2 regions of the Kitasatospora sp. NPDC092286 genome follow, and region 2 is predicted to be linked to the other one. Evidence: riboswitches for the same ligand, from Rfam matches in the RefSeq annotation. Region 2 holds a riboswitch; the other holds the start of a gene.

Region 1 (19,243 bases), on a different contig from region 2:
ACGCGGGCAACGCCGCCTCCGCCGCCACCATCACCGGCATCTGGAACTGACGCCCGTGTACGTCGCGGAATCCCGCGGTTCCAAGGCCCCCTCCGCCCCGGCCGACCGGCCGGGGCGGAGGGGGGCCGCCGCCGTGCCCGGCACCGTGCTGGTCCTGGGCACCGTCAGCCTGGTCACCGACGTCTCCTCCGAGATGGTCAGCGCCGTCCTGCCGCTCTACCTGCTCACCGGGCTCGGCCTCTCCCCGCTCGGCTTCGGCCTGCTGGACGGCATCCAGAACGGGTTCAGCGCGCTGGTCCGGCTGGCCGGCGGCCATCTCGCCGACCGGCGCGGCGCGGACGGCGCGGCCCGGCACAAGGCGGTCGCGGCGGTCGGCTACGGCCTGTCGGCGCTCTGCAAACCGCTGCTGCTGCTCGTCCACACCGTGCCGCTGATCGGTGCCGTGCTCGCCGTCGACCGCACCGGCAAGGGTCTGCGCACCGCGCCCCGGGACGCGATGATCTCGCTGGCGACCCAACCCGAGCACCGGGGGCGGGCGTTCGGCGTCCACCGGGCGATGGACACGGCGGGCGCGCTGCTCGGACCGCTCACCGCGTTCCTGGTGCTGCGCCTCGCCGGCGGCCCGCTGCTCGCCGACGGCGGCGAACGGCACGGCTACGACGCGGTGTTCGCGGTCAGTGCCTGTGTGGCGGTGCTCGGGGTGCTGGTCCTGCTGCTGTTCGTGCCGAACCGGCAGCAGGCTGACGCAGCGTCAACTACCGCTCCCTCGCTGCGTGAAGGCCTCGCCCTGCTGCGGAGGCCCGCGCTGCGCCGGCTGGCGCTCTGCGCGGTGCTGCTCGGGCTGACCACCGTCAGTGACTCCTTCCTCTATCTGCTGGTGCAGCGCAGGCTAGGCCTCGCCACCGACCTCTTCCCGCTGCTGCCGCTCGGCACGGCCGCCGCCTTCCTGCTGCTCGCCGTCCCGCTCGGGGCGCTCGCCGACCGGATCGGCCGCCGCCGGCTCTTCCTGGCCGGGCACGGCCTCCTGCTGCTCGCGTACGGGCTGCTGCTCTCGCCGCTGGACGGGCTGCCCGCGGTGCTCGGCGTGCTGGTGCTGCACGGCGCGTTCTACGCGGCGACCGACGGTGTGCTCGCCGCCGCCGCGGCCGACGCGGTGCCGGCCGAACAGCGTGGCGCCGGGCTCGCCCTGGTCGGCACCGGGCAGGCGCTCGCCCGGTTCGCCTGCTCGCTGGTGTTCGGTGCCCTGTGGAGCGCGGTGGGCGGCACCGCCGCGCTGGCCTGGTCGGCGGTCGCGCTGGCCGGGTGCGTGCTCGGGGCGGCCTTCGTGCTCCGTGACGCCCGGCCCGGCGCCGGATCCGACTCCGAGGTGCTCTCATGACCCGACTCCCCGGCCGTACCAGGGTGCTGATCCTGCTGGTGGCCGTCCTGCTGCTCGGCGCGGTCGGCACCGGCGCCGTGCTGTACGCCGCCGACCGCTCGGCCCGCCGGGACCAGGCGCAGCCCGGCGGGCCGGTCGTCACCACCGGCCCGGTCTCGCTCGGCCGACCCTCCGACGGACGGCAGCTGGTGTTCCGCAACCTCGCCTGGGGGCCGCACCGCGACGAGCTCGCCACCGTCCCCGCCGACCACCCCGACGGCCCGCGCACCGCCTCCGGCGTCCAGTGCCTGCGCTTCTACGCGGCGGCCGGGACGGGCGTCTGCCTCCAGGCCGAGCGCGGGACGCTGCAGGACAGCTACCGGGCCGTCCTGCTCGACGACCACCTGCGCGAACTCCGCTCCTTCCCGGCCGCCGGCATCCCGACCCGTTCCCGGGTCTCACCCTCCGGCCACCTCGCCGCCTGGACGGTCTTCGTCAGCGGGGACTCCTACGCGGGTACCGACTTCTCCACCCGGACCTCGATCGTCGACGTCCGCGACGGGAACCTCCGGGACAACCTGGAGACCTTCGACGTGATCAAGGACGGCCACCCGTACCAGGCGCACGACGTCAACATCTGGGGGGTCACCTTCGCCGACGACGACCTCTTCTACGCCACCCTGGCCACCGGCGGCCAGACCTACCTCGTCCGCGGCGACCTCGCCGCCCGCCGCCTCACCACCCTCCACCAGAACGTCGAGTGCCCCTCGCTCTCCCCGGACGGCACCCGGATCGCGTACAAGCGGCGCGTCCCCGGCCTGCCCGAGGACGCGCCCTGGCGGCTCTACGTGCTCGACCTCGCCACCATGACCGAGACCGCCACCGCCGAGCAGCGCAGCATCGACGACCAGGCGGTCTGGTCGGACGCCTCGACCCTGCTCTACGCGCTTCCCGGCGACTTCGGGGCGGATCTGTGGACCGTTCCGGCGGACGGAACCGGGCAGTCCCGGCGGGTGCTCGAAGCGGCGGTGGCTCCGGCCTACCCCGGCTGACCGGGCCGATCGGTACGACCCGGAACTTCGAGCGGCCGGTCCACGTCGAGCACTGCGAGAGCGATGCGAGAACATGGCGGCCGGGCCGACGGCACGGTGAGTGCCTCGGGCGTGCCGACAGGGCGGGGGATCGGGAGCGGTGAAGGAAGCGGAACGGCCGGGCGGAGCGCGCACGGGCGGGCTGTCGGGAGGGGCGCCGGGCGAGCGGATGCCCAGCGACTCCTGGCCGGCGCTGCACGGGCGCCCGGTGCTGCGGCGCACGGTCGCGGTGGGGCTGGTGCTCTGCGTGGCGGTCGCGGCGGCGCTGATGGTCCGGGGCGTCAACGCGCTGACGCTCGGACGGGAGACGCCCGAGACCGACCGCGACCGCGCCGAACTGCTGGCCGGTCTGCATCCGTCCCAGCACCCGGGCGCGGGGCCGTACTACGTGCCCGTCGGGGCGGTGTACACGCGCACCGCGGACGGCGTTCCGGTGGCCTATCTGCACTACCGGCTCGGCGGCGGCCGGAACGTCGGGGTCGGCGACTTCCTGCGGACCTACGACCTGCCCGCCCCCGGCCCCAGCGCGCCGCTGCCGCCCGACCTGGCGGAGGCCCTCGGCGGCGACGAACCGGCCGAGGCGCCGGAACTGCCGGAGCCGCGCACCGACCTGCCGTCGTCCGCCCCCGACGCCCCGCCGGACCCGGCGCCCACGGCGGCGGTACCGGCGGCCGCGCCCGGCAGCGCGTCCGACACCGGGCCCGTCGTCTCCCCGGCCCCGCCCGGCCTCCAGGCCGAGGGCGCGGGCCCGAGCGAGTGCGCGGGCGAGGACGGCGAGGGGAGCGGGGACGAGGAGACGGAGCCGTGCGGGGCGACGCAGACCCCCGCCCCGGCCACGCCCGAGCCCGTCCCGGCTCCGACCGCGACTCCCGCCCCGACCCCCACCCCGGCACCCCCGGACGCCCGCCCGACCACCGGCCGCCGGATCTACGTCGCCACCGTCCCCGGAGGCCTGCCGGGTGCCGCCGACATCTACGTCCGCGCCACCGGCTGAGGGGGACCCTTCCCTCAACCCGGCTGCCACCCGAGGACCGGCAACGCCTGGCGCAGCAGGCCGCCGATGGAGATCACTCGGTAGCTGAAACGGGCTGCTCAGGACACATCGCGATCGATGGTGAACGCCATGACGCTTCCGGGCTGGAGAGGGAACGGGAGCTGGATCAGGCCGGCCGAGTTGTTGAACGGCGCGGGGAAGGTGGCCCGGACGCTGGCACCGTGGGCAGCGCCGAGCGCGCTGATCTCCGACGCGTTGATACTCAGGCGGGTCGGCCTGAGCGCCGGGTCGATGACGAGCCGGTACTCGGCGTCGGTGACGTGGCGGAACACCTGAGCCTGGACACGGATCCTTCGATCGTTGCCCACGTACTTGCGCGCGGTGATGCTCAACTCGACGAGATGACCCACTGTTACCTGGGCGTCGTGCGGTACCGAGAACTGGTCGATCCTGGCTCTTCCTCCGGAGACTGTCTCGTGAGTCGGAGGCTTGCGCTCCAAGTCCCTGTTGTCCACGCGGACCGCCCCGATGGTGAAAATTTCGGGGTCGTCCGGGTCCAGGTTGTCGTCGATCATCCAACGCAACAGGCACTCCGGTCCAGTGAAACCATCCAGACCGGCGTCATCGTTGGAGGCCAGGCACGCGATGGTCACCGTCTTGGGGAGGGTCTCGATCCGGTAGGAGATTCGGAAGCTCTGATAGACGTAGTCGGGGTGAGAGTCGCCTGTCGGCGGAGGTGAGAGCAGACAGTCGTATCGATAGGCGGACAGTGCCCCGGAGAACAGCGGATCGCGCACCGGGCCGAGGACGTCCTGCATGCCGCGAAGCACCGCGCTGTCCACCTGCTCGGTGGTCTCGCGTACCGTGAGCGATCCGATCGCCAGGGTCACCACTGCCGCCGACACGAAGGCGCCGCCGATGAGGCTGAGGACGGTGGCGAGAACCTGCTGGTGGGTCAGCAGTGAAGCGGCCACGACACACGCCAGGCCCGTGGTCAGCGCCAGGACGTTGACCAGCACCAGGACCTTGCGTAGTTGTTGCTCCCGCGACACAGCCATGTGCGACCCCCGCAGGCAGCGTCAGAGCGTTGCCCCGTCTGTGATGATTCGGACGATCCGATCGGAGAGTTCCCCGATCTCCTGCGCCGTGCGAACGTTATCGGACTGACCGTCCGTCAGGAAGACCATGGCGATGGGGGTGTACGGATGCAGAACGATGCCGGCATCGTTGACCACGCCTCGAAGGCTGCCGGTCTTGTGCCGAACCGGGACGTCATCGTCCAGGCGGGAGGGAATCCTGTCGTTCCGCAGGTAGTTGACCAGGTAGCGGCGGAGCGGCTCCAAATGGGGCTTCTGGTCGATGTACTCGATCAACCGCATCATGTCCTCTGCGGTCGTGGTGTTGGCTCGTCCCAGCGGCCCGAGCTCCCGCTCGGAGAAGCCGACCGGAAAGACCGTCGAGTTCAACCGAAGGTTCTTGATCGCGGAGTCGATCCGGTCCTGCCCCAGTACCGAGCGGATGTGCTCGGCTGCCGGGTTATCGCTCGTCACCAGGGAGAGCCCGCACAACTCCCGGATGGTGACGGTCGAATCGGGATCGAACGCCTGTAGCACGCTCGGGTACATCGTGCTGGGCAGATCGCCGATCCGGACGCGTGCGTCCAGATCGAGGTCGCCATGCTCGCCCGACTCGAAGAGGGCGACTCCCAGAATCATCTTCGCGAGGCTTGCCGCGGGCAGTACACGGTCTGCCTGGTGCGCGACGGTGAGTTGGGGGTCACCGAGGGCCTTGACCAGGACGCTGCGCACCCCCGCGCCGTTGCCGCCCTGCGCGAACTCCTCGATCTGCGCGGCAATCGCAGCGCGCACTCCCTCGGAACCGACCATCAGGGCCATCCGTTTCTCCCGTAGCGGTTGGTTCAGGCTAACAGTCACCTACCCGGCTGTCGGCCTCACTCACCCTGCTGGACGGGGGAAGTGAAGGACTGCCAAGTCGCCGAGAGGGAGGGGAGAGTCGAGTCCTGAGGTCCTTGAAGCGGCTCCGCTCCATCGCCGTGCGCCCCGACCGTACCTGCCTGGACTGCGGCAAACCGGCTTCGTGGTCGCGGTACTCGACTGCAGCCTCGTTGAGGACGATCACCTGAGCCGGACCATCCCGGGACCCTAACCGTGCGCGGCGGCCGCCGCCGTGAACGAGGCGGCCAGCTGTGGCGATCCGGCCCAGTGCAGGTGCAGGTAGGAGGCGTGCACCTGGCCCGCCCCCGTACCCGTACCCGCGAAGCCCTCGGTGCGCGGGCCGGCCGGCAGCCGCCAGCCCCAGGCCGGCCGCTCGCCCGCGCCGGGCTCGCAGACCGTGCGGTGGAACTCGTGCCCCCGTACCCGGGTGCCGGCCGGGCCGAGCGGCGAGTCGTGCAGCGCCACCGCCTCCCGGTAGCCGAGGGTGAGCCGCTCGGTCATCCGGGCCGCGGTGTCCAGCACGCCGCACATCGGCAGGCCGTCCAGCTCCCGTCCCAGGTACAGCAGTCCGGCGCACTCGGCGGCGATCGGCGCACCCGAGGCGGCGAACGCGGCGATCGCCCCGCGCAGCGCGGTGTTGCCGCTCAGCTCGCGGACGTACAGTTCGGGGAAGCCGCCGCCGATCACCAGCCCCGCCGTGCCCTCGGGCAGCGCGCCGGCGTGCAGCGGGTCGAACGGCACCACCTCGGCGCCGGCGGCGGTCAGCAGTTCGGCGTTCTCGGCGTACGAGAAGGAGAACGCGGCGCCGCCGGCCACCGCGATCCGGGGCGTGCCGGGCACCGGCGCCACCTCGGCGGCCGGGTCCCACGGCGCGTCGTCCAGCGGGGGAGCGGTCCGGGCCAGTGCCAGCACCGCGTCCAGATCGACCGACCGGCCGATCAGTTCGCCCATGTCCGCGACGGCCCGCAGGGCCTCGGCCGAGCGCTCCACGGCCGGGATCAGGCCGAGGTGGCGGGACGGCGTGGCGACCGCCGCCGAGCGGCGCACCGCGCCCAGCACGGGCACGCCGGAGCCCTCCTCCAGGGCCTCGCGCAGCAGGTGCTCGTGCCGGTCGGAGGCGACCCGGTTGAGGATCACCCCGGCGAGGCGGACCTCCGGGTCCCAGGAGGCGAAGCCGTGCACCAGCGCGGCCACCGAGCGGGACTGCGAGGAGGCGTCGACCACCAGCACCACGGGCGCCCGCAGCAGCTTGGCGACGTGCGCGGTGGACGCTAGCTCCCCGCGCCCGGAGGCCCCGTCGAAGAGCCCCATCACGCCCTCGACCACCGCCACGTCCGCCCCGGCCGCGCCGTGCAGGAAGAGCGGCGCGATCCGCTCCGGCCCGCACATGAAGGCGTCCAGGTTGCGGCCCGGGCGGCCGGCGGCCAGGCCGTGGTAGCCCGGGTCGATGTAGTCCGGGCCCACCTTGTGCGGCGAGACCGCCAGCCCACGGGCGGCGAGCGCCGCGATCAGGCCGGTGGCGACGGTGGTCTTGCCCGAGCCGGAGGACGGCGCGGCGACGACGAGACGGGGAATGTTCACGTACCTGCGACTACCACTCGATACCGCGCTGGCCCTTGCGGCCGGCGTCCATGGGGTGCTTGACCTTGGTCATCTCGGTGACCAGGTCGGCGACTTCGGTCAGCGCCTCGGGCGCGTACCGGCCGGTGATGACCACGTGCTGGCTGCCCGGGCGGTCCCTCAGCACCGTCAGCACCTCGTCCACGTCGATCCAGCCCCAGTGCATCGGGTAGGTGAACTCGTCCAGCACGTAGAAGCGGTAGGTCTCGGCGGCCAGGTCGCGCTTGACCTGCTCCCAGCCCTCCTTGGCCGCCGCCTCGCTGTCCATCTCCATCTCGGCGGAGCGCTGCACCCAGGACCAGCCCTCGCCCATCTTGTGCCAGGCCACCGTGCCGCCCTCGCCGGAGGCGCCGAGGACGCGCAGCGCGTTCTCCTCGCCGACCTTCCACTTGGCGGACTTGACGAACTGGAACACCCCGACCGGCCAGCCCTGGTTCCAGGCCCGCAGCGCCATGCCGAACGCGGCCGTGGACTTGCCCTTGCCGGGGCCGGTGTGCACGGCGGTGATCGGCAGCGTACGGCGCTGACGGGTCGTCAGGCCGTCGTCGGGGACGTTCTCGGGCACTCCCTTGGGCATGGGGTTCAGGCCGCCTTTCGCATCGTGGTTGCACGGTTGTCGCGGACGAGCGAGGCCACGCCTTCGGCCCGCAGCTCGTCCAAGGTAACGGCGGAGGCGCCGAGCCGGGCGGCCAGCGTCCGGGCGAGGCCGAGCCGGACGGGGCCGGTCTCGCAGTCCAGCACCACGCTCGCCACGCCCTGGGCGGCGAACAGGGCGGCCGCGCGGTGGGACTGCGCGACGGCGTCCCGGGCGCCGGTGGCGCGGCCGTCGGTCACCACGACCAGCAGCGGACGGCGGTCGGGGTCGCGCATCCGCTCCACCCGCAGCACCTCGTGCGCGCGCAGCAGCCCGGCCGCCAGCGGGGTGCGTCCGCCGGTGGGCAGCGACTCCAGCCGGGCGGCGCCGACCTCGACCGAGGAGGTGGGGGGCAGCGCCAGCTCGGCGGACGCGCCCCGGAAGGTGATCATGCCGATCTTGTCGCGCCGCTGGTAGGCGTCCATCAGCAGCGAGAGCACGGCGCCCTTGACGGCGGTCATCCGCTGCCGGGCCGCCATCGAGCCGGAGGCGTCCACCAGGAACAGCACCAGGTTGGACTCCCGGCCCTGGCGGACCTGTTCGCGGAAGTCGTCCTTGTGCAGCACCAGCGCGCGGGACGCCCGCCCGCGCGCCGCCTGGTGCGGCGCGGCGGCCTGCAGGGTGGCGCTCAGGTGCAGCCGGGCCAGCCGCCCCTGCGGGCGCCGGGCGCGGATGGTGTGGCCGCCGTCGGTCTCGGCGGGGGAGCGGCGGCCCTGGGCCCCGCGCCCGGTGCCGTCCACCTTGAACAGCCTGGTCCGGTACGGCTCCCCGGCGGCCACCGGCGCGGACTCGCGCGCGGGGGCGGGGTGCTGTGCGGGCACGGGCGCCTGCTCGGGCGTCTGCTCCGGGGCCGGTCCGGGTTCGGGGGCGGGTGCCTCGGCGCCGGGCGCGTCCGGGCCGGTCGGCCCGGTCGGCTCGGGTGCGCCGCCACCGCCGTCGGGGCCGCCCCCGTCCGGACCGCCGTCCGGGTCGGGTCCGTCGCCCTCGGGGCCGCCCTCGGGCCCGTCCTCCGGCTGCGGCTCGGGCTGCGACGCGGGCTCGGGCTCCGGGTCGGCGTGTTCCTCCAGGGTCCGGTCGAGCTGCTCCTCGTCCAGGCCGGGCGCGTCGAACGGGTTGCGCCGGCGGCGGTGCGGCAGGGCCAGCCGGGCGGCCTTGCGGACGTCCTCCTCCAGCACCTCCGTCCGGCCCGCCCAGGCGGCCAGCGCGACGGCGGTACGGGCCATCACGATGTCCGCCCGCAGCCCGTCCACCTCGAACGCCGCGCAGACGGCGGTGATCTGACGCAGCGCCACATCGGCCAGTTCGACCTTGGGCAGCAACTCCCGTGCGGTGGTGATCCGTTCGGCGAGCGCCCGCTCGTCCTCGGCGAACCGGGCGGCGAACCCGGCCGGGTCGGCGTCGTACGCCAGGCGGCGGCGGACCACCTCGGCGCGCTCCGCCGGGTCGCGGGTGGCGGCGATCTCCACGGTCAGGCCGAACCGGTCGAGCAGCTGCGGGCGCAGCTCGCCCTCCTCCGGGTTCATCGTGCCGACCAGCAGGAACCGGGCCGCGTGCCGCACCGAGACGCCCTCGCGCTCCACGTAGGAGCGGCCCATCGCGGCGGCGTCCAGCAGTAGGTCCACCACGTGGTCCTGGAGCAGGTTGACCTCGTCGATGTAGAGCACGCCCCGGTGCGCCCGCGCCAGCAGCCCCGGCTCGTACGCCTTGACGCCCTCGGCGAGCGCCCGTTCGAGGTCCAGCGAGCCGACGATCCGGTCCTCGGAGACGCCGACCGGCAGCTCGACCAGCTGGGCCGGACGGCCGGAGGCCGTGGCGCCGGCGTGCGCGCCGTCCGGGCACTGCGGGTCGGGCGCGGCCGGGTCGCAGGCGAAGCGGCAGCCGTCGACGGTGGCGATGGACGGCAGCAGGCCGGCCAGCGCGCGCACCATGGTCGACTTGGCGGTGCCCTTCTCGCCGCGCACCAGCACGCCGCCGACGGCCGGGGAGACCGCGTTGAGCAGCAGTCCGAGCCGCAGGTCGGCCATACCGACGATCGCGGTGAAGGGGTAGCGGACGTCACTCATGCCTTGTCGGCCTCCTCAGGCGCTCCGGGCGGCAGGAACGGCAGCGACCCCGCGGCCGGCACCCCGCCCTCGATCAGCTTCCACAGCGCGTCGGTGTCCGCGTGCTCCTCGATCAGGTCCCCCAGCCGGTCCAGCCGGGCCTCGCGCGCCGCGGCGAACGAGGTGTCCGGCGCGGGAACGAACGCCCGGCCGGCCAACTCGGCGGTCTCGCGCAGCAGTTCGCGACGGAACCCGTCGTTCTCCAGTGCGCCGTGCCAGGTCGTGCCCCAGACCGCGCCCACCCGGCAGCCGTCCAGAGCGCGGCCCCGGCCGTCGGAGAAGAAGGGGTCTCCCCCCTCGACGGCCACCACACCGTGATGGATCTCGTACCCCTCGACCCGCTGCCCGTACGCCTCGCCGACCGGACGGCCGAGCACCTTCGCGGCCCCGAACCGGACACGCGTCGGCAGCAGCCCGAGCCCGGCCACCTCGCCGGCCCCGGACTCGACCTCGTCCACGATGCCGCGCGCCAGCATCTGGTAGCCGCCGCAGACACCGAGAACCGGCCGCCCGGCGGCGGCCCGTGCCTTCAGGGCCGGCTCCAGACCACGTTCGCGCAGCCAGGCCAGGTCGGCGACGGTGGCCCGGGTGCCGGGCAGGATCACCAGGTCGGCGTCGGCCAGCTCCTCGGGCCGGGTGGCCCAGCGGACCAGCACCCCGGGCTCCTGCACCAGCGCGTCCACGTCGGTGAAGTTGGACAGCCTCGGGAAGCGCACCACGGCCACCCGCAGCACGTCCGCGCCGACCGGCCCGCGGTTTTCGGCGCGGTCCACCACGGTGGACAGGTCCAGCGAGTCCTCGGCGTCCAGCCAGAGCCCGGGCAGCATCGGCAGGGTGCCGAGCACCGGGCGGCCGGTCAGCCGGTCCAGCATCTCCAGCCCGGGCGCCAGCAGCCGGGCGTCGCCCCGGAACTTGTTGACGAACCAGCCCGTCACATGGCGCTGGTCCTCGGCGGACAGCAGCGCCAGCGTCCCGTACATGGCGGCGAACACCCCGCCGCGGTCGATGTCCCCGACCACCACCACCGGCAGCCCGGCGGCGGTGGCCAGACCCATGTTGGCGATGTCCCGGTCGCGCAGATTGATCTCGGCGGGCGACCCGGCCCCCTCGCAGACCACCACGTCGTAGCGGCTGCGCAGGTCCGCCAGGCACTCCAGGGCCCGCTCCAGCAGCACCGGCTTGCGCTCGCGGTAGTCCAGCGCGCCCACCTCGGCGACCGGGCGGCCGAGCAGCACGACCTGGCTGCGGCCGTCCGCGCCCGGCTTGAGCAGCACCGGGTTCATCGCCGCCTCGGGCTCCACCCGGGCCGCCTGCGCCTGCATCGCCTGGGCGCGGCCGATCTCGGCGCCGCCGGCGGTGACGAAGGAGTTCAGCGACATGTTCTGCGCCTTGAACGGCGCCACCCGGACACCCTGCCGGGCCAGCCAGCGGCAGATGCCCGCGGTGACCACGGTCTTGCCGGCGTCCGAGGTCGTCCCGGCGACCAGCAGTGCGTTGCTCATGCGCTCCTCCTCTTCTTCCGTCCCAGGACGGTCCGGCTTCCTGTGGCGGCCCGGACCGCCGCGTGCCCGGCGACGGCCGTGCCCAGGGCCAGCAGGCCCACCCGGCGGGAGAGCCGGCAGGCCCGCTCGATGTCGTCCACCGTCACCGGCCGCAGTTCGCCGCCCAGCACCGGCCGGTGCTCCACCCGCTCCCCGTACGCGAGGGTGCCGCCCAGCCGCACGCCGACCGCGCCCGCGAACGCGGACTCGGCCTGGCCCGCGTTGGGGCTCGGGTGCGCGGAGCCGTCCCGGCGCCAGATCCGCCAGGCCGTCCGGGGCTCGGGCGCGGCGGCCACGGTGAGCAGCGCGGTCAGCCGGGCGCCCGGCCAGCCCGCCACGTCGTCCAGCCGGGCCGAGGCCCAGCCGAACCGGGCGTAGCGCGGCGAGCGGTGGCCGACCATCGCGTCCAGCGTGTTGACGGCGCGGAACGCCAGCAGCCCGGGCGTGCCCGCGAGCGCGCCCCAGACCAGGGCGTTCACCACGGCGTCGGCGGTGTTCTCGGCGACCGACTCGACCACCGCGCGGGCGATCTGCTGCTCGTCCAGCGCGCTCGGGTCGCGCCCGCACAGATGCGGCAGCCGTTCCCGGGCCGCCGTCAGATCGCCCGCGGCGAGCGAGCGGCCGATGGTCCTGGCCTCCCGGGTGAGCGAGGTGCCGCCGAGCACCGTCCAGGTCGCGGCGGCGGTCAGCGCGGCGCGGCCGAGCGGCCGCCGGCCCAGGGCGCGTTCGGCGGCCACCGCCCCGGCCGCGACGGTGCCCACGCAGAGCGCGGTGTAGGCGGTGCCGACGGCGCGGTCGTCGCGCCAGAGCGTCTTCTCCAGCCGGCCCGCCGCGCTGCCGAAGGCGGCCACCGGGTGGCCGCGCCGGGGATCGGCGAAGCGGGCGTCGGCGAGATGTCCCGCGACGGCGCCCAGCGCGAAGGCGGCCGCGCGGGTCAGCGGGCGCACGGCGAAGGGCGGCAGAGGGGGCGGGCGGTCGGGGCAGCCTGCATCGCGTGCGTGTCCTCACTCAGGGTCCGCGCCCTGGATCGACGTACCGGCGGCGAGAGTCTCCTGGCTTCCGGGTCCGACACACCCCCGGAGCCTCCAGCGGCTTCTGACGGCCCGCCGATGGGCCCCTCCTGCCTGTTGGCGGGCAAGGAGGGAATTGATCCGAGCGTGCTCCCCGGTGACAGTGGCGGGACCGCGCCGGACTCGCACCGGCTTCCTCTGCATGCCTCCGTTTGGCTGAAGGATCCCATCACGCGGCCGAACCGGGAGTCAACCAAGGTCACGGAGGGGTTGGTCACACGGCCCGCCCGCGCGCCGCCTCCGCGGGTCGGTGTCGCGGGGGTGCGGAGAGGGCGCGATCGCCCGGCCGCAGGTGGAGGCCGCGGCCCCCGCTGTCCCGTCCGGCGTGACACCCGGTCGGCCCATGCCCGGTGGCCCCGGTCCGGTCCCGCGAGTGGACTGGTGGGTGCCCAGTCCGCGATCAACAGAGCGGGGAGCGATATGCGTTGGGGAACCGCGGCCGCCGTGGCGGCCGCCGCCGTCGGCACCGGGGCCGCCGTACTGCTGGCCGGGCGCAGGGCCGTCCGGCGGATGCTCCACCCGGCGGCCGTTTCCCGGCCGCAGGCGGGCCCCGTCACGGTGCGGAGCCTGGCCGTCGGGCGGGCCACCTTCACCCGCAGCCCGGAGAGCACCCGCCCCGGCCGCTGGGCCGTCGAGTGGGACGAGGGCGGCCACGCGGTGGTCGACGAGATCCTGCACGCCGACGAACAGGGCGTCACCCGCCGACTGGTCCGCGCCGACCGGGGCGCCCTGACGCCCGGCACCGAGGTCCGCTTCACCCCCCGGGTCCACCTCGGCGACCCGACCGGCGCGCTCGGCCTGCCCTACGCCGAGACCGCCGCCGAGGGTGAGCTGGGCGCCCTGCCCGCCTGGCGGCTCGACGGCAAACGCGGCACCTGGGTGATCCTGGTGCACGGCCCGGGCGCCGACCGGCAGCAGACGCTCCCGGTGCTGCCCGTGCTGCACCGTCTCGGTCTGCCCGCCCTCGCCGTCACCTACCGGGGAGACCGGGGCGCGCCGGCCGCGCCGGACGGCCTCGACGACTTCGGCGAGACCGAGTGGCGGGACGTCGAGGCGGCAGTGCGGCTGGCCCTGGACAGCGGCGCCGGCCGGGTCGTCCTACACGGCTGGTCGCTCGGCGCCACGATGGTGCTGCAGACCGCCGCCCGGTCCGCCTGGACCTCGGCGATCAGCGGCCTGGTACTGGACTCCCCGGTGCTCGACCGGCCGGTCTTCGCCCGCCGGGGCGCCACCCGGGCCGGGTTCGGCCGTACGGCCGCCGGGCCGGGCGCGCTCGCCGCCGAGGGCCGGACCGGGGTGGACCTGGCCGACTTCGCGCGGCTCGCCGAGGGCACCGACCTGCGGGTGCCCACCATGGTGCTGCACAGCCCCGACGACCCGGTGGCGCCCTGGCGGGCCGCCGCCCGGCTCGCCGACCGCCGCTTCGACCTGGTCAGCCTCCAGGCCTTCCCCGGCGCCGACCACGCCGCCCTCTGGAACGCCGACCCCGACCGCTATGAAGAGCTGTTGCGCCGCTGGCTCACGCCGTTGCTCTGACGACGGCTCCGGCCGGCCGTCCGGCAGCTTCCTCCGGCCCGGCCGGCCGACCGCTCTGACCTGGCGTGTTCGCGTCATGCAGATCCGGCCAGGCGGTTTGGCCTCTGTTGCCCGATCTTGTCGACCCGCCGCGACCGCCCTTCCGGAGTCCGTGGCCAACCGGATGTGACAGAAGGCCGGTACAAGGGGAAGACTGCTCGACGTGACGTCTCGGAACCCGCGCGACCGTGATGCCCCGCTCCCGCCGACGATCGGTACCGGTGCGACGGTGACCCGTCTCCCCGGAACGGCCCACCGCCCCGCCGGCATCAGGCCGGGCGCTCCCGGCGTACCCCGCCGACGAGGCCCCGCACCCGCTCCCGGCCGAGGCCGGGTCCCCGTACCGGAGGGCTTCCCGGCCCCCGCCGAGCTCGCTCCGCTGGCCCGTCGGATGCTCGTCGACGCCGTCCGGATCGCCCGCTGGGCCGGCGAACTCTCCGAGGTCGACAAGCGCGGCGAACTGCTCCCCGAGGACGCCCGCGCCGCCGGCCGGGCACTCGCCATGACGGTGGGCGCCGCGGCCCGGGCCTGGGGCCAGGCCCTGCTGGTCGGCCTGGTCGAGGCCAGGGACGGCGGCGCCGCCCCCGGCTGGCGCCTGCACGCCTGGGAGCACGACGACGAGGCCGTGGTCCGCGGCTGGTCGGCGCTGTTCGACGCCTGGACGCTGCTCGCCCCCGTCCCGCCCGCCGCGCTGCGCGGCGTCTTCGCGGTGCTCGCCGGGCAGGCCGTCGACCAGGCACCACAGCTGCTCTCCTTCCTGCACCTGGTGGCCGGCCCGGTCGCCGACAGCGAACTGCTGGAGCTGCTGCGCCGGGGCCTGGACGAGCGCCGGGTCGGCGGTGGCGCCGGTGCGCTGGGCCTCTCGCCCATCCCGCACGCCGCCTCCGCCGTGTCCGCCGTCCGCGGCACCTGCCGCGAGCCGCAGATCGACACCCCGGCCGCGCCGTCCGACGTCGCCGCCGTCCTGGACTGGATGCTGGACGGCCTGGCCGCCGTCGGCGCCGTGGTCCGCCGGGACGAGGCCGCCGAACTCTCGCCGCTCGGGCACTGGGCGGTGCGGGCCAAGCTGGAGGAGATCTGCACCGTCGCGCAGACCGCCGCCGGCCACATCGAGCAGAGCGCCTTCGAACTGCTCAACGCCTGCGCCGACTACTCGCCGGGCCCGGCCCGGGCCGAGTTCCGCGCCTGGGTCGCCGCCCGTCCGGCCGACCGGGCCGTGGCCGAGCTGCTGGACGCCGCCCAGGGCGACGACGCGCTGGTCCGCGGCCTGGCCTTCGAGGCGCTCCGGGTGGCCGGCAGCACCGCCGAACAGGCCGTCCGCGCCGCGGTGGACGAGCCGGTGCTGCGCCCGTACGCGCTGCTCTGGCTGGCCGAGCAGTCGGACGAGGGGGTCTCCCCGGCCGATGTGCTGGGCGCGGAGGACGCCGCCTGGCTCTGGGTGGACACCGCCGCCGCCGTACTCGACCACGGGGAGACGGATCTGCTGGTCGGCCATGTCGAGGGCGCCTCGGCGGGTGACCCGGTCCGGCTGTTCGCCCGCGCCAGGCAGTCCAGGCACCCCCGGGCCGCCTCGGTGCTGACCGCCGTCTCCGGTGTCCACCCGGACCCGGGCGTGGCCCGCGCGGCCCGCCGTTCGGCGTTCAGCGTCCACCGCGGCGGGGCGTAACCCGGCCGGCGGTCCCCAGGCTCCAGGGCTCAGGGCCCAGGACATGACGGAGGGCCCGGATCCAGTGGATCCGGGCCCTCCGTCATGCGGTCGCGCGTGCGGCCGGTCAGCCGATCCGGGACTCCGCGCGGCGGGCGCGGACGTCGCCGACCTTCTGGCCCACCTTGCGGCGGATGACCAGCAGCGGAGCCATCGCGGCCAGCGTGATCTGGGCGAAGGCGCCGATGTGCAGCAGCATGTCGCCGCCGGGCAGGCCGGTCGCCCAGGCCGCCAGGCAGCCGATCGAGACCACGATCCAGCAGAGCGTGGCGGTGGCCAGCAGCCCCTGCGGCTTCGGGTACTCGATGCGGCTCATCATCAGGTACGCGGTGCCCGCGATGGCCAGCAGGCCGGGCAGGAACGGCGGGTCCAGCAGCACGATGGCGATCACCGTCATGGCGCCCATCGGGCAGGGCATGCCCTGGAACACCCCCGGGCGCATCTTCACGGCCGAGAAGCGGGCCAGCCGCAGCACCACCGACAGCAGGACCGTCAGTGCGATCAGGGCGGAGAGCCGGCTGTCGGAGCCCGGCGAGACCATGCCCCAGACCGCGACGAAGTAGGCCGGCGCGATGCCGAAGCTGATCAGGTCGGCCAGGTTGTCGAGTTCGGCCCCGAGGGCGGAGGAGCGCAGCTTGCGCGCCACCAGCCCGTCGAAGAGGTCGCACATCGAGCCGATCAGCAGCAGCGTCACCGCGGTGGCGGCGCTGTGCCGGTCCGGAGCGACGTCCGGGTTGGTGATGTGCGGGACCAGGACCCCGGTGGTGATCGAGTAGATCGCCAGGAAGCCGCAGACGGCGTTCCCCAGGGTCAGGAAGTCGGCGGTGGACAGGTGCTGCGGAGAACGCGGAGCACGCAGCTCGCGGTCGCGCGCCCAGCGGCGGCGGCGCAGAACCGTCTCCTCGTCGTCCAGGCCGACGATCGTCTCAGGATCAGTCACGGTCAAGGCGCGTCACCCCGGCTGTGGTCTTCTGGCCGACCTCGACGCCGACCTCGACGCCGGCCGGCAGGTAGGTGTCGACCCGGGACCCGAACCGGATCAGACCGATCCGATCGCCCTGCTCGACCTTGGTTCCGGCCTCGACGTACGGCACGATCCGGCGGGCCACGGCCCCCGCGATCTGCACCATCTCGATGTCGCCGAGCTCGGTGTCGAAGTGCCAGACGACCCGCTCGTTTTGGTCGCTGTCCTTGTTGAACGCGGGCACGAAGCCGCCCGCCACGTGCTCGACCGACGTGACCGTGCCCGGCAGCGGCGCGCGGTTCACGTGGACGTTGAGCGGGCTCATGAAGATCGCGACCCGGGTGCGGCCGTCCGGCCAGGCGTCGATGCTCTGCACCACGCCGTCGGCGGGGGAGATCACTCTGCCCGTGCCGATCTCACGCTCGGGGTCGCGGAAGAACCACAGCATGCCCGCGCCGAGCGCGCAGGCGGGTACCGCCGCCAGGGCCCACTTGCCGCTGCGCCGGGTGAGCGCGGTGGTCACGGCGGCCGTGGCGAGGGTGGGGACGAACCAGGGGGTGGCTCCGCGCGCGATGGTCACGCGGGGTCGCCGACCGGCCGTCGGAGCGGCGAGGGCATCGCCTTCCGGGACGGAGGTGTGAGGGGACGGGCTGATGGGCATCGAAGACCTTTGTCGCGGGGGATCATGGCCGCTGGACGGGGGCCACCGCGGGGATCGAGTAATAAAGGGACGGCTGCTGTCCCGGTGGATGCTATCGGGAGCACACGGTGGGTGGGCAACCCGCCTGCTCGTTCATGTGTCCTGTGCGCGGCGTTCGCGCGCCTTCTGTGTGTACGACCGTAGCTCGCCCCGGTCCGGTTCCCAAGGGTCCTGACGAGGCCGGTGACTCTTGTCTCAACGGGCGTCCCGGAGGAACCGGGGACCGCCAAGGGCGTGTCGCGGACGCGCGGAAGCGGCCGCCGGGCGTGTGACAGCAGTTGTACGCCCTGCGGCCGCTTCCGGAAGGCCGTGCCGGACTCCCGGCGGACCAGGCCGGGGTTCCTGGTGGCACGGCGCGGTGCCGGGACGGGCCCGCACGCCCGTCGACCGGCCGTCACCGGGTCGGTTGAGTCGCCTGCCCGGGGAGACCCCCGCTCGGCGCGTCCCCCGCCCGGGGGTCACTCCGCGATGCGGTACTCCTCCAGCAGCCGGCGTCCGATGATCATCTTCTGGATCTCCGCAGTACCTTCACCGATGAGCAGCATCGGGGCCTCCCGGTAGAGGCGCTCGATCTCGTACTCCTTGGAGAAACCGTAGCCGCCGTGGATGCGGAAGGCGTCCTCGACGACCTCCTTGCAGTACTCGGAGGCGAGGTACTTGGCCATCCCCGCCTCCAGGTCGTTGCGCTCGCCGCCGTCCTTCTTCCGGGCGGCCATCACCATCATCTGGTGGGCGGCCTCCACCTTGGTGGCCATCTCGGCGAGCTTGAACTGGATCGCCTGGTGCTCGGCGATCTTCTTGCCGAAGGTGGAGCGCTGCTGGGCGTAGGAGACGCCCAGTTCGAAGGCGCGGCGGGCGACGCCGCAGCCGCGGGCGGCCACGTTGACCCGGCCGACCTCGACGCCGTCCATCATCTGGTAGAAGCCCCGGCCCGGGACGCCGCCGAGGACGCGGTCGGCCGGGACGCGGACGTCCTGCAGCACCAGCTCGGTGGTGTCGACGCCCTTGTATCCCATCTTCTCGATCTTCCCGGGCACGGTCAGGCCGGGGACGGACGGGTTCGGGCCGAAGCCCGCCGTCTTCTCGATCAGGAAGGTGGTCATGTTCTTGTACGGGGTGCTGCCGCCCTCGTCGGTCTTGCAGAGCACCGCGACCAGGGTGGAGGTGCCGCCGTTGGTGAGCCACATCTTCTGGCCGTTGAGGACGTAGCAGTCGCCGTCCCGGACCCCCTTGGTGGAGATCGCGGAAACGTCGGAGCCGAGGCCCGGCTCGGACATCGAGAAGGCGCCGCGGATCTCGCCGGCCGCCATTTTCGGCAGAAAGTAGTCCTTCTGCTCCTGGGTGCCGTGCGCGTTGATCATGTGCGCGACGATGAAGTGGGTGTTGACGATTCCGGATACCGACATCCAGCCGCGGGCGATCTCCTCCACCACCAGGGCGTAGGTCAGCAGCGACTCCCCGAGGCCGCCGTACTCCTCGGGGATGGTGAGGCCGAAGAGGCCGAGCTGCCTCATCCCCTCGACGATGGCGGTCGGGTACTCGTCCCGGTGCTCCAGCTCGGTCGCGACCGGAATGATCTCCTTGTCGACGAAATCCCGCACGGTGGCGAGGATGTCCCGCTGGATCTCGGTGAGGCCGTCGGTCTGTGCGAGGCGTCCCATCGTGCGGCTCCTGTGGAGAAGAGGAAGAGGGTGGGGGTGAGGGCGGAAGAGCGGGGGGGGGGGGGGGATTGCCGGGGGCCCCGCCGGCGTGGCTGCGGCAGCAGGGCCCCCGTACCGGGGTGGGGTTCGGCCGATGACGGCGGCCTACCCGTCCGGGGTCCTAGGGCTGCGGGGTGGGGCGCCCGGGCTGTTCGCCCCCGCGCTCCTTGGTGTAGGTCTCGGTCGGCACCATCACCTTGCGGCGGAAGACGCAGACGACGGTGCCGTCCTGCTT
Region 2 (10,310 bases):
TGGGGTATGCCTCCGGGCCTTCCGGGTCCCGTGTCGCCTTGGGGCGCATCTGCCCGGTGCATCGGGCGGGGAACGCGGAAAGGTCCGAAGGTGCGTTCCTAACGGGATTCCAGGGCCGACCGGGTGACGTTCCTGAGGAACAGCACCGGCGTCGCCGCTGTGGTTACCGCGAACACCCCGAAGGCCAGCCGCATGCCGCCCAGTTCGGCCAGCAGGCCCACCAGAGCCGCACCGAGCGGCATGGCGCCGAAGCTGAAGAGCCGAGCCGCCGCGTCGTAGCGGCCGAGCATCTCGTCGGGGACCTTGCGCTGGGCGACGGTCCGGGAGTTGACCGTCCAGAGCGTGCCGCCCATACCGCCGAGGAAGGCACCGCCCGCCACTGCCCAGATGTTGGTGGTCAGGGCGGGCAGCGCCACCATCGCGGCGGTGCCGATCAGGTCGGCGAACATCGCCCGGCGAGCACCGAGCAGCCGGTTCACCCAGGTCACAGCCATCGTGCCGGCCAGCCCGCCGATGCCGAGGGCGCTGAGCACAATGCCGTACTGCTGCGGTCCGAGTTCCATGGCCTGCTGGGCGTAGAGCGGCATGAGCGCCAGCCAGGCGCCCCAGACGGCGGCGAGCACACCGACGACCAGCGACAGTGTGCGCAGCACCTCGTCTCGCCAGAGGAAGCGCAGCCCCTCGGCGATCCGGCTGTTGACCGAGACGGGAGCCGCGTCCGGGGCGGGCCCGTCGGCCCGGAAGTGGCCCACCAGCAGGAGCAGGGCCAGGGCAGCGACCGCGTAGGAGGCGCTTATCAGCCCCAGCGCGAGACCCGTCCCGGCGGCCAGCAGCAGCCCGCCGATGAAAGGCCCGGCGAACTCCTGCCCCACGGTCTCGGCCCCCACCATCCAGACGTTGGCGCGCTGCCGGCCCGCTGCCGGCACCGCAGCCGGTACCAGAGCGGAGGCGGAGGTCGAGGCCAGTACGTCGGCGACGCCGAGGATCACCCCGGCGGTGAAGAGCTGGCCGAGCGTGAGGGCACCGGTAACGGCTGAGACGGTGAGCCAGCCCATCGCAGCCAGCCGCATCCCATTTGCGCCCCAGAGCAGCCGCCGCCGGTCGAAGCGGTCGACGATCACGCCGATGTGCAAGGCGACAAGCAGCCAGGGCAGCGTGAGGGTCAACGAGACGGCGGTGACCTGGGCGGGAGAGCTGGTGAGCTGGGCGGCGAGCAGGGGGAGGGCCATCTTCATCACGCCGTCGGCGAGGTTGGTCGCGGCGGTGAAGCCGACCAGGACAGCGGTGTTGCGGCGACCAGGGTCTGGTGGGGCGCAGGGCCCCAGTGTCGACGTGCCGAGGCTTTTGTCGGTCTGCGTTCGTTCAGGCACCGCTGTGGCCATGACCATCCCCTAACTACCTAACGCTTTAGCCGGTGAGATCACTTTGACGTACACCCCCGCCATCGCGCAACCGGTAAAACGTTTAGGCGGTAGAGTGGTGGAAACCTGTAGGAGGTGACCCGCAATGCTGGAGCCACCGGCCTCAGCCGTCCTGGTGGAGGCGTTCGCCAACACGGTCGACGTGGAAGAGGCACATGATGAGATCGCCACCCCGGCCGGACTGGCCGACTGGCTGAAGGACCGCGGCCTGCTCGACGCACCCTGCGAGATCCCCACCGAAGTGCACGAGAACTATGTGACCCTTCGCGCAGGCATCCGCGAGGAGTTGGGCGCCCATGTCGGCGACACCCCCGACGCGGAACTGCTCGCCGCGGCGGACCGGGTGCTGGCCGAACACCCTGTGCTGGTCACGGTGCGCGGCTCACTGACCCCTGCGGCGGAGCTACCGGCGGAGTGTGGGCCGCTGGCCACGCTGGCGATCGCGTGGAGTGAGCTGGTCACGACCGGGGATGCTGCCCGACTTAAGCGCTGCGCAGAGCACACCTGCGGTTGGGCTTTCTGGGATGTGTCGAAGAACCGCAGCCGCCGCTGGTGCTCGATGAAGGTGTGCGGGAACCGCAACAAGAGCCGGTCCTACGCGTCCCGGCAACGGCAGACGATCTAGCCGTCGGTCGGCCGCGTTCCTGTGCTGGATATCCAACCTGCCCGCCGGCATCCCGGCCCGGGATCTGGTCCGCCTCGCGAAGTTACGGTGGCGCATCGAGCACGACTACCGCGAGCTGAAGACCACCCTCGGACTCGACCACTTCGAAGGCCGCTCATTCACCGGCTGGCACCGCCACGTCACCCTCGTCACCGCCGCCCACCTGTTCCTGACCGAACGGCGGACCTGCCCAAAAGTCCCTGCCAGGGCCTGACCCTCTACCAGGCCCTGGACCTCCTCCAACATCTGCTGGCCACCTGGACCGGAACCTGCCCCACCTGCCGACAACCCACCCCATGGCAGCCCTGCGACACCACCTAACAAAGCCCTACTAGCGAGCCGGGAAGGAGTCCAGAGCAAGATCCCATCGGTCGGCCTCGCGAAGCAGTGCTGCAGTATCCAGCCGCATCTCCACGAAGTGCTGGTAGATGTCCGCCCCGTCATCTCCCTGCTGCCATGGGGGCGCTGCCTCAAGGGAGAGGTGAACACGAATCACTGCCCCGCTGTCGCTTCGATCAGCGAGGCTCACGGCAAGGACCGGTTCGACGAACCATGTGTCCGGAGACAGCCAGCCTTCGGCATCGGGCCCCGTCACCGCCACCGTCCCGGCGGCCACCGCCCGCAGCCACGCGGACACCTGACGGGCTTCATGAGCCAGCAGACATGGATCAGCAAAGGACCAACTGCCCTCGGGAGTGGCCACCGACCCGCCAATGACCAGCCAGTTGTCGTCGTAGGAGTCGCCTCGGACCGCAGCAAACTGATAGCGCAACGGACGGAGCTCAACGCTGCTCGCGTGATCACTCAAAAGCACGGCCACAGGTTGTCACGGCCCCGCAGCTCAGTGCGGCTCATTAAATGATCACCTGGATCGGTCCGCTGTATCAGACGTCATGCCTTGCCCCGTCGAAGGCGTACGTCCGGACCGGGTCAAGGTGCAGCTCGTATGGCCCGGAGCAATCTGCGGCGAGAGTGGCGATCCGGACCCCACACGGGCAGGCTCGGTTGGGTCCTTCGGTTCCGTTCGGGCCGCAGCAACTGGTGCTGTTCTCCCACCCTGGCAGCGGCTGCAGGCCGGGGGCGTCATCAGGGTGGACAACGACCGTGTCGCGGACGCCAGCCGAGACGACGAAGCCTTCCTCGGTGGCCATGAGCGGTCCCCGAGGATAGCCCGGTACCGGGTTGTCTTGGTCTTCCTGCCGGACGAAAGGCGCTCCCCACGGCTCGCGCTCGATCGCATAGTGACCCCGCGGCACAGTCGGAGACGCCTGGCGTGCTCCCTTGGGCCGAGCACTGTCGAGGTCCGGGACGATCGGAACGTCGGACAGCGCCGTCAAGTCGGGCGTGAGCGCAATGCCGCACTTGGAGCAGTAGAAGACCGTCATGAGACCCGTTGTAGTCGCAGATCCATAGGCTCCGCACCTCCAATTCGCCTCGGCCGCCTACCATTGCCGACAGCGAACCCGTCTGCATGACGACCTATCTGACTGCACGAGCGTGCGGGTTCACCGGCCTACCCCTTCACGATTCGGCGAACTCGCCCTCTTTGCCGCCGGCCGGCTGGAACGCACCGAATGGCATCCGGTGCCCCCGCCGCTGCGGGACGGCGGCATCGGCACCTCCGGCTGTGCCGACCCGGTCGAGCTGAGCCTGCGCGACCTCGTCCTGCTGATGCTGACGACGAGCGACAACGCCGCCACCGACGTCGTCCTGCACCGGGTCGGCCTCGACCGGGTCAACGCCCTGCTCGCCGGGCTCGGCCGCGACCGGACCCACCTGGTCGGCGGCTGCGCGGACCTCATCGGCTCACTGCTCGCCGACCTCGGCGCCGCCGACGAGGAGGAGGCACAGGCCAGGCTCGCCGCCCTCACCCCCGCGCAGACGATGGCACTGTCGGTCTGCGTGCCCGAGCGCACCACCCGGGGCACCGCCCGCGACACGGCCGAACTCCTGGCCCAGATCTGGCGCGACGAGGCGGGCCCGGCCGAGGCCTGCGCCGAGGTCAGGTCGGTGATGGGCCGTCAGATCTGGCCGCACCGGCTCAGTTCGGGCTTCGAGGACGGCTACCGGATCGCCGGCAAGACGGGCACCCTGCCCGGCTGGCGCAACGAGGCCGGGGTGGTCGAGCACCCCGACGGCGGACGGTACGCGGTGGCGGTGTTCACCCGGGCCGAGACGCCCCGGCAGCGTGACCCCGGCGCGGACCGGGCGATCGGCCGGGCCGCCCGGATCGCGGTCGACGCACTGCGGGCGACGGCACCGTCCACCCCGGAGCCGTCGTCGGTGGTGAACCCGCCTACTGTGACCGCATGATCCCGACCGTGCGGGCCGTCCTCGGCCGCATCCTGACCGACCTGGGATCGACGCTGGTCGAGGTCGTGGCCGGGGACCCCGACCCGGTCCGACCGGTCGGCGGGGTGCTCATCCACGACCCGATGGACGAGCCCGCGCGGCTGCCCGGGGCCGTCGTCCTCGGCGTCGGCGTCGCCGGTGCGCCGGCCGTCGCCGCCCTGGTCGAGCGGGCGGCCGGCCTCGGCGCGGCCGCCGTGATCGTCCGCTCGCCGGTCGCCGTCGACGACACCGTCGCCGTCGCCGTCGCCGGGAGCGGCGTGCCCGTCCTCGGCCTCACCCCGGGCGCCTCCTGGGCCCAGGTCGCCGCCCTGCTGCGGGCCCTGCTGGCCGTCGACGAGTTCGCGGGCGAGGACCTGGCGGGCGCCGGGGAGGACGTCGGCGGCCCGCTCTCCGGCGATCTGTTCGCCCTCGCCAACGCGATCGCCGCCCTCCTCGACGGGCCGGTCACCGTCGAGGACCGCGGCGGCAAGGTACTCGCCTTCTCCAGCCGCCAGGACGAGGGCGACCCGGCCCGGATCGCGACCATCCTGGACCGCCAGGTCCCCGCCGAGAAACTCCGCGACCTGGAGGCCCGGGGCGCCTTCCACGCGCTCTACCGCAGCGAGGGCCCGCTCTACGTCGACGGCGTCGCCGACAAACCCCGGGTGGCGATCGCCGTCCGGGCGGGCGGGGAGATCCTCGGCTCCATCTGGGTGGTCGTCCAGGACCGCCTGGGCCCCGACGGCGAGCACGCCCTGACCGAGGCCGCGAAGGTCGCCGCCCTCCACCTGCTGCGCCGCCGGGCCGGCGAGGACGTCGGCCACCGGCTCCGCGCCGACCTGCTGGCCACCGTCCTCGAAGGCGGCGCCGCCGCACCGCAGGCCGCCGCCCGGCTCGGGCTGACGGCCCAGCCCGCCTGCGTCCTGGCCCTGACGGTGCTCGGCGACTCCTCCGCCCCCGACCTGCTCGCCGCCGGCCACCGCTCCGGCGAGGCGCTCGCCCTGCACCTGGCCGCCGTCCACCCGCGCGCCGCCACCGCCTCGCTCGGCGGTGTGACCTACGCCGTCCTGCCGAGCGGCTCCGACGAGGCGGCCGTCCGGGTCGCCGACACCTTCCTCTCCCGGATCGCCCCCCGCGTCCCGGCGGTCATCGGCCTCGGCCGGCTCGCCGCCCACCCCGGCGAGCTGCCCCGCTCACGGGCCGACGCCGACCGCGCCCTGCGGGTGCTCACCGCCGGCGGCACGCCGCACCGCGTCGCCCATCTCTCCGACGTCTACGTCGCGTCGCTCCTCCTCGAACTCGCCGACCGGGTCCACGCCGAGGACGACCTCCCCGACAACCCCGTCGCCCGCCTGCGGGCCTACGACGCCGAACACCACAGCGCGCTCACCGAGACCCTCGCGGCCTGGCTGGACACCTTCGGCGACGTCGTCGCGGCCGCCGCCGCCGTCCACATCCACCCCAACACCTTCCGCTACCGGCTCAAGCGCCTCGCCGAGGTGGCGGACCTCGACCTCGCCGACCCCGGGGCCCGCTTCGAGGCCATGCTCCACCTCCGCCTCACCCCGCCCACCCCCTGACCGGGGCGCGGCTCTGCGTACGGGCCGCGGGTCGCCGCTCGGGGGAGCTTCGGGGCGGAGCCGGAGGGAGCGGCACCCTGGACTTGCTAGGACGTCCGACTATATGGTCGTGGACAAGGCCCGCAGTGCAGGGAAGCCGGTGTGAGTCCGGCACGGTCCCGCCACTGTGACCGGGGAGCGCGTCACCGCAGTACCAGCCACTGGCAGCCGGCCGGGAAGGCCGGGTGGCGCGCGCTGATCCGGGAGTCAGGATACCGACTGCGGGTGTTCCGTGTTGTCCACGAGGATGGAGCAAACACGCATGGCACCGGTCTGTGTCCTTCCTGGCCCTGGTGATCCTGCGACGGTCGCGGCACGCACGTCACCCTGACGGCTCGCCGCGCCCGGCAGCACCCGCGTCCCGCACACCTGCGTGTCGGGCGGGCGTGCCGCCGTGCCCCGGTTCCCTCGGATCCCACCTGACATCCTGACGAGAGCAGGCTTGTGATGGTCCGTGAACTCACCCATTTCATCGGCGGAAAGCATGTCCCGGTACGTCCGGGGTGTTCGGCGACGTGTACGACCCCAGCACCGGCACGGTCCAGGCACGGGTACCGCTCGCGAGCCGGGCCGAGACCGAGGCGGCGATCGCCGACGCCGAACAGGCCCAGACCGAGTGGGCCGGCTGGAACCCGCAGCGTCGCGCCCGGGTGCTGCTGCGCTTCCTGCAACTCGTCGAGGCCGAACGCGAGCCGCTGGCCCGACTGCTCTCCGCCGAGCACGGCAAGACCGTCGCCGACGCCCACGGCGACCTGCAACGCGGCCTGGAGGTGGTCGAGTTCGCCGCCGGCGTGCCGCACCTCCTCAAGGGCGAGTTCACCGACGGCGCCGGCCCCGGCATCGACGTCCACTCGCTCCGCCGGCCGCTCGGTGTGGTCGCCGGCATCACCCCGTTCAACTTCCCCGCGATGATCCCGCTCTGGAAGGCCGCACCCGCCATCGCCTGCGGAAACGCCTTCCTCCTCAAGCCGTCCGAACGCGACCCCTCGGTGCCGCTGCGGCTGGCCGAGCTGTTCCTGGAGGCCGGCCTGCCGCCGGGCGTGCTGAACGTGGTCAACGGCGGCAAGGAGGCGGTCGACACCCTGCTCGACGACCCCCGGGTGCAGGCCCTGGGATTCGTCGGGTCCACGCCGGTCGCCCAGTACGTGTACGCCACGGCGGCGGCCCGCGGAAAGCGGGCGCAGTGCTTCGGCGGTGCCAAGAACCACCTGATCGTCATGCCCGACGCCGATCTCGACCAGGCCGCCGACGCGCTGATCGGTGCGGGCTACGGTTCCGCCGGCGAGCGGTGCATGGCCATCTCCGTCGCGGTGCCGGTGGGGGAGGAGACCGCCTCCGCCCTGGTCGCCAGGCTCACCGAGCGGATCGCCGCGCTGAAGGTCGGCGCCGCCCACGATCCCGAGGCCGATTTCGGCCCGCTCGTCAGCCGGGACGCCCTGGAGCGGGTGCGCGGCCTCCTGGACCTCGGCGTCCAGGAGGGCGCCGAACTGGTGGTCGACGGACGCGAGTTGACCGTGCCCGGGTACGAGGGCGGCTACTTCCTCGGCGCCACGCTCTTCGACCGCGTCACCCCCGGGATGCGGATCTACCAGGAGGAGATCTTCGGCCCGGTCCTGTGCGTGGTCCGCGCCGCGGACTACGAGGAGGCGCTGCGGCTGCCGAGCGAGCACGAGTACGGCAACGGGGTGGCGATCTTCACCCGGGACGGCGACACCGCCCGGGACTTCTCCCGGCGGGTGAACACCGGTATGGTCGGTGTCAATGTGCCGATTCCGGTGCCGGTGGCGTACCACACCTTCGGCGGCTGGAAGCGCTCCGGGTTCGGCGACCTCAACCAGTACGGGCCGGACGCGATCCGCTTCTACACCCGGACCAAGACCGTCACCTCGTGCTGGCCCTCCGGGGTCAAGGAGGGCGCGAGTTTCACCATCCCCACGATGGGCTGAGGGCCGCTGTGCACAGGGAACTGACCGAGGATCAGCTCGCCATCGTCTCGACCACCAGGGACTTCGCGCAGGAGTGCCTTGCCCCGTACGCGGTGGAGTGGGACCAGAACAAGCACTTTCCCGTGGACGTCCTCGCCAGGGCGGCCGCTCTCGGGCTCGGCGGCGTCCACGTCCGCGAGGAGTGCGGCGGCTCCGGCCTGACCCGGCTGGACGCCGTCCTGGCCTTCGAAGCCCTCGCCACCGGCTGCCCCTCCATCGCCGGCTACACCTCCATCCACAACATGGTCGCCGGGATGATCGACCGCCACGGCACACCCGGGCAGCGGGCCCGCTGGCTGCCGGGCCTCTGCTCGATGCGCGACCTGGCGAGCTACTGCCTCACCGAGCCGGGCGCCGGCTCGGACGCCGCCGCACTCACCACCCGCGCCCGCCGCGACGGCGACCACTACGTCCTGGACGGCGTCAAGCAGTTCATCTCCGGCGCCGGGTCCTCGCAGGTGTACGTGGTGATGGCCCGCACCGGTGGCGAGGGGCCGCAAGGCATCTCCGCGTTCGTCGTCGAACGCGGGGATCCGGGACTCTCGTTCGGGCCCAACGAGCGCAAGATGGGCTGGAACGCCCAGCCCACCCGCCAGGTGGTCCTGGACGGCGTCCGGCTGCCCGCGGACCGCCTGCTCGGGGTGGAGGGCGGAGGTTTCCGGATCGCCATGAACGGCCTCGACGGCGGCCGGCTCGGCATCGCCGCCTGCTCCCTCGGCGGGGCCCAGGACGCACTGGAACGGGCCACCAAGTACCTCGCCGAACGGGAGGCGTTCGGCGCCAGGCTCCTGCACGCCCAGGCCCTGCAGTTCCAGCTCGCCGACATGGCGACCGAGCTGGAGGCCGCCAGGTCGCTGCTCTGGCGCGCCGCCACCGCGCTGGACGACGGCGACCCGCAGGCCCCCCACCTCTGCGCGATGGCCAAGCGCTTCGCCACCGACACCGGTTACGAGGTCGCCAACCGCGCCCTCCAACTGCACGGCGGCTACGGCTACCTCGCCGAGTACGGCGTCGAGAAGATCGTCCGCGACCTGCGGGTGCACCAGATCCTCGAAGGGACCAACGAGATCATGCGCGTCATCGTCGCCCGCGGCCTGACCGGGGCCGCCTGATGAACACCGGGACGGAACAGGAGGACGTCCTCCTCGAACGCGAGGGCCGGATCGGCCGGATCGTCCTCAACCGGCCGAAGGCCCTCAACGCGCTGACCCACCCGATGGTCCGCCGGATCGACGAGGCCCTCGCCCGCTGGGAGCAGGACGAGACCGTGGCGGCCGTGGTCATCACCGGCGCGGGGGAGCGCGGCCTCTGCGCGGGCGGGGACATCCGCGCCATCTACGAGGACGCCCGGGCCGGCGGCACCGCCTCCCTCGGCTTCTGGCGCGACGAGTACCGCCTCAACGCCAGGATCGCCCGCTACCCCAAGCCGTACATCGCCGTGATGGACGGCATCGTGATGGGCGGCGGAGTCGGAATCTCCGCCCACGGCCGTGTCCGCGTCGTCACCGAACGCACCAGGATCGCCATGCCCGAGACCGGCATCGGCTTCGTCCCCGACGTCGGCGGCACCTACCTGCTCGCCCTCGCCCCGGGCGAACTCGGCACCCACCTCGCACTCACCGCCGCGACCGCCGGACCGGGCGACGCGCTGCTGTGCGGACTGGCCGACCTCCTCGTCCCCGCCGCGAAGCTGCCGTCGTTCCTCGCCGCGCTCACCGAGGAGGAGGTCACCGCCGCGGTGCACCGCCACGCCGCTCCCGTCCCCGCCGGCCCGCTCGCCGCACAGCTCGACTGGATCGACCACTGCTACGCCGCCGACACGGTCGAGGAGATCCTCGACCGCCTGCGCGCCAGCGGGGAGGGCGCGGCGAAGGAGGCCGCCGAGCAGATCGCCGCCAAGTCGCCCACCGCCCTCAAGGTGACCCTGCGCTCGCTGCGCCGGGCCCGCCGGCTCGGCCCGCTGGAGCAGGTCCTGGACCAGGAGTACCGGGTCTCCAGCGCGGCCCTGCGCTCGCCCGACCTGGTCGAGGGCGTCCGGGCCCAGGTGATCGACAAGGACCGCTCCCCACGCTGGTCGCCACCGGCCCTGGAGGCCGTGACCGAGGACGACGTGGACCGCTTCTTCACCCCGCTGGGCCCGCAGGAGCTGGGCCTCGGCACCACCACCGCATGGGAGGAACGCTGGTGACCATCCGCACGATCGCCTTCGTGGGACTGGGCAACATGGGCGGCCCGATGGCCGCGAACCTCGTCAGGGCCGGCCACCGGGTGACCGGCTTCGACCTCGACC

Evidence for each region. A riboswitch is a leader RNA that binds a small molecule or an ion and turns the genes downstream of it on or off. The one in region 2 is predicted to bind cobalamin.
Region 1: linked by a shared signal. The riboswitch ahead of ACIQIB_RS12515 (cobalamin biosynthesis protein) and the one ahead of ACIQIB_RS05865 (CoA-acylating methylmalonate-semialdehyde dehydrogenase) in region 2 are both predicted to bind cobalamin.

Annotation. Positions count from the first base shown of each region.
Region 1 covers NZ_JBIVRD010000010.1:70,831-90,073, reverse strand. Annotated here, with positions in the region: gene ACIQIB_RS12565 (alkaline phosphatase family protein) at 1-50, shown strand, start outside; gene ACIQIB_RS12560 (MFS transporter) at 56-1,378, shown strand; gene ACIQIB_RS12555 (TolB-like translocation protein) at 1,375-2,409, shown strand; gene ACIQIB_RS12550 (hypothetical protein) at 2,618-3,442, shown strand; gene ACIQIB_RS12545 (hypothetical protein) at 3,541-4,461, opposite strand; gene ACIQIB_RS12540 (serine hydrolase) at 4,522-5,337, opposite strand; gene ACIQIB_RS12535 (cobyrinate a,c-diamide synthase) at 5,605-6,978, opposite strand; gene cobO (cob(I)yrinic acid a,c-diamide adenosyltransferase) at 6,989-7,594, opposite strand; gene ACIQIB_RS12525 (putative cobaltochelatase) at 7,600-9,714, opposite strand; gene ACIQIB_RS12520 (cobyric acid synthase) at 9,711-11,255, opposite strand; gene ACIQIB_RS12515 (cobalamin biosynthesis protein) at 11,252-12,241, opposite strand; cobalamin riboswitch at 12,340-12,504, opposite strand; gene ACIQIB_RS12510 (alpha/beta hydrolase family protein) at 12,785-13,900, shown strand; gene ACIQIB_RS12505 (hypothetical protein) at 14,331-15,605, shown strand; gene ACIQIB_RS12500 (CDP-alcohol phosphatidyltransferase family protein) at 15,712-16,590, opposite strand; gene ACIQIB_RS12495 (phosphatidylserine decarboxylase) at 16,577-17,269, opposite strand; gene ACIQIB_RS12490 (acyl-CoA dehydrogenase family protein) at 17,767-18,969, opposite strand; gene ACIQIB_RS12485 (MaoC family dehydratase) at 19,130-19,243, opposite strand, start outside.
Region 2 covers NZ_JBIVRD010000004.1:566-10,875, forward strand. Annotated here, with positions in the region: gene ACIQIB_RS05835 (MFS transporter) at 99-1,325, opposite strand; gene ACIQIB_RS05840 (CGNR zinc finger domain-containing protein) at 1,507-2,046, shown strand; partial or broken gene ACIQIB_RS05845 (transposase) at 2,072-2,299, shown strand; gene ACIQIB_RS05850 (hypothetical protein) at 2,417-2,899, opposite strand; gene ACIQIB_RS05855 (serine hydrolase) at 3,583-4,398, shown strand; gene ACIQIB_RS05860 (PucR family transcriptional regulator) at 4,395-5,996, shown strand; cobalamin riboswitch at 6,084-6,274, shown strand; partial or broken gene ACIQIB_RS05865 (CoA-acylating methylmalonate-semialdehyde dehydrogenase) at 6,483-7,981, shown strand; gene ACIQIB_RS05870 (acyl-CoA dehydrogenase family protein) at 7,990-9,132, shown strand; gene ACIQIB_RS05875 (enoyl-CoA hydratase/isomerase family protein) at 9,132-10,208, shown strand; gene mmsB (3-hydroxyisobutyrate dehydrogenase) at 10,211-10,310, shown strand, end outside.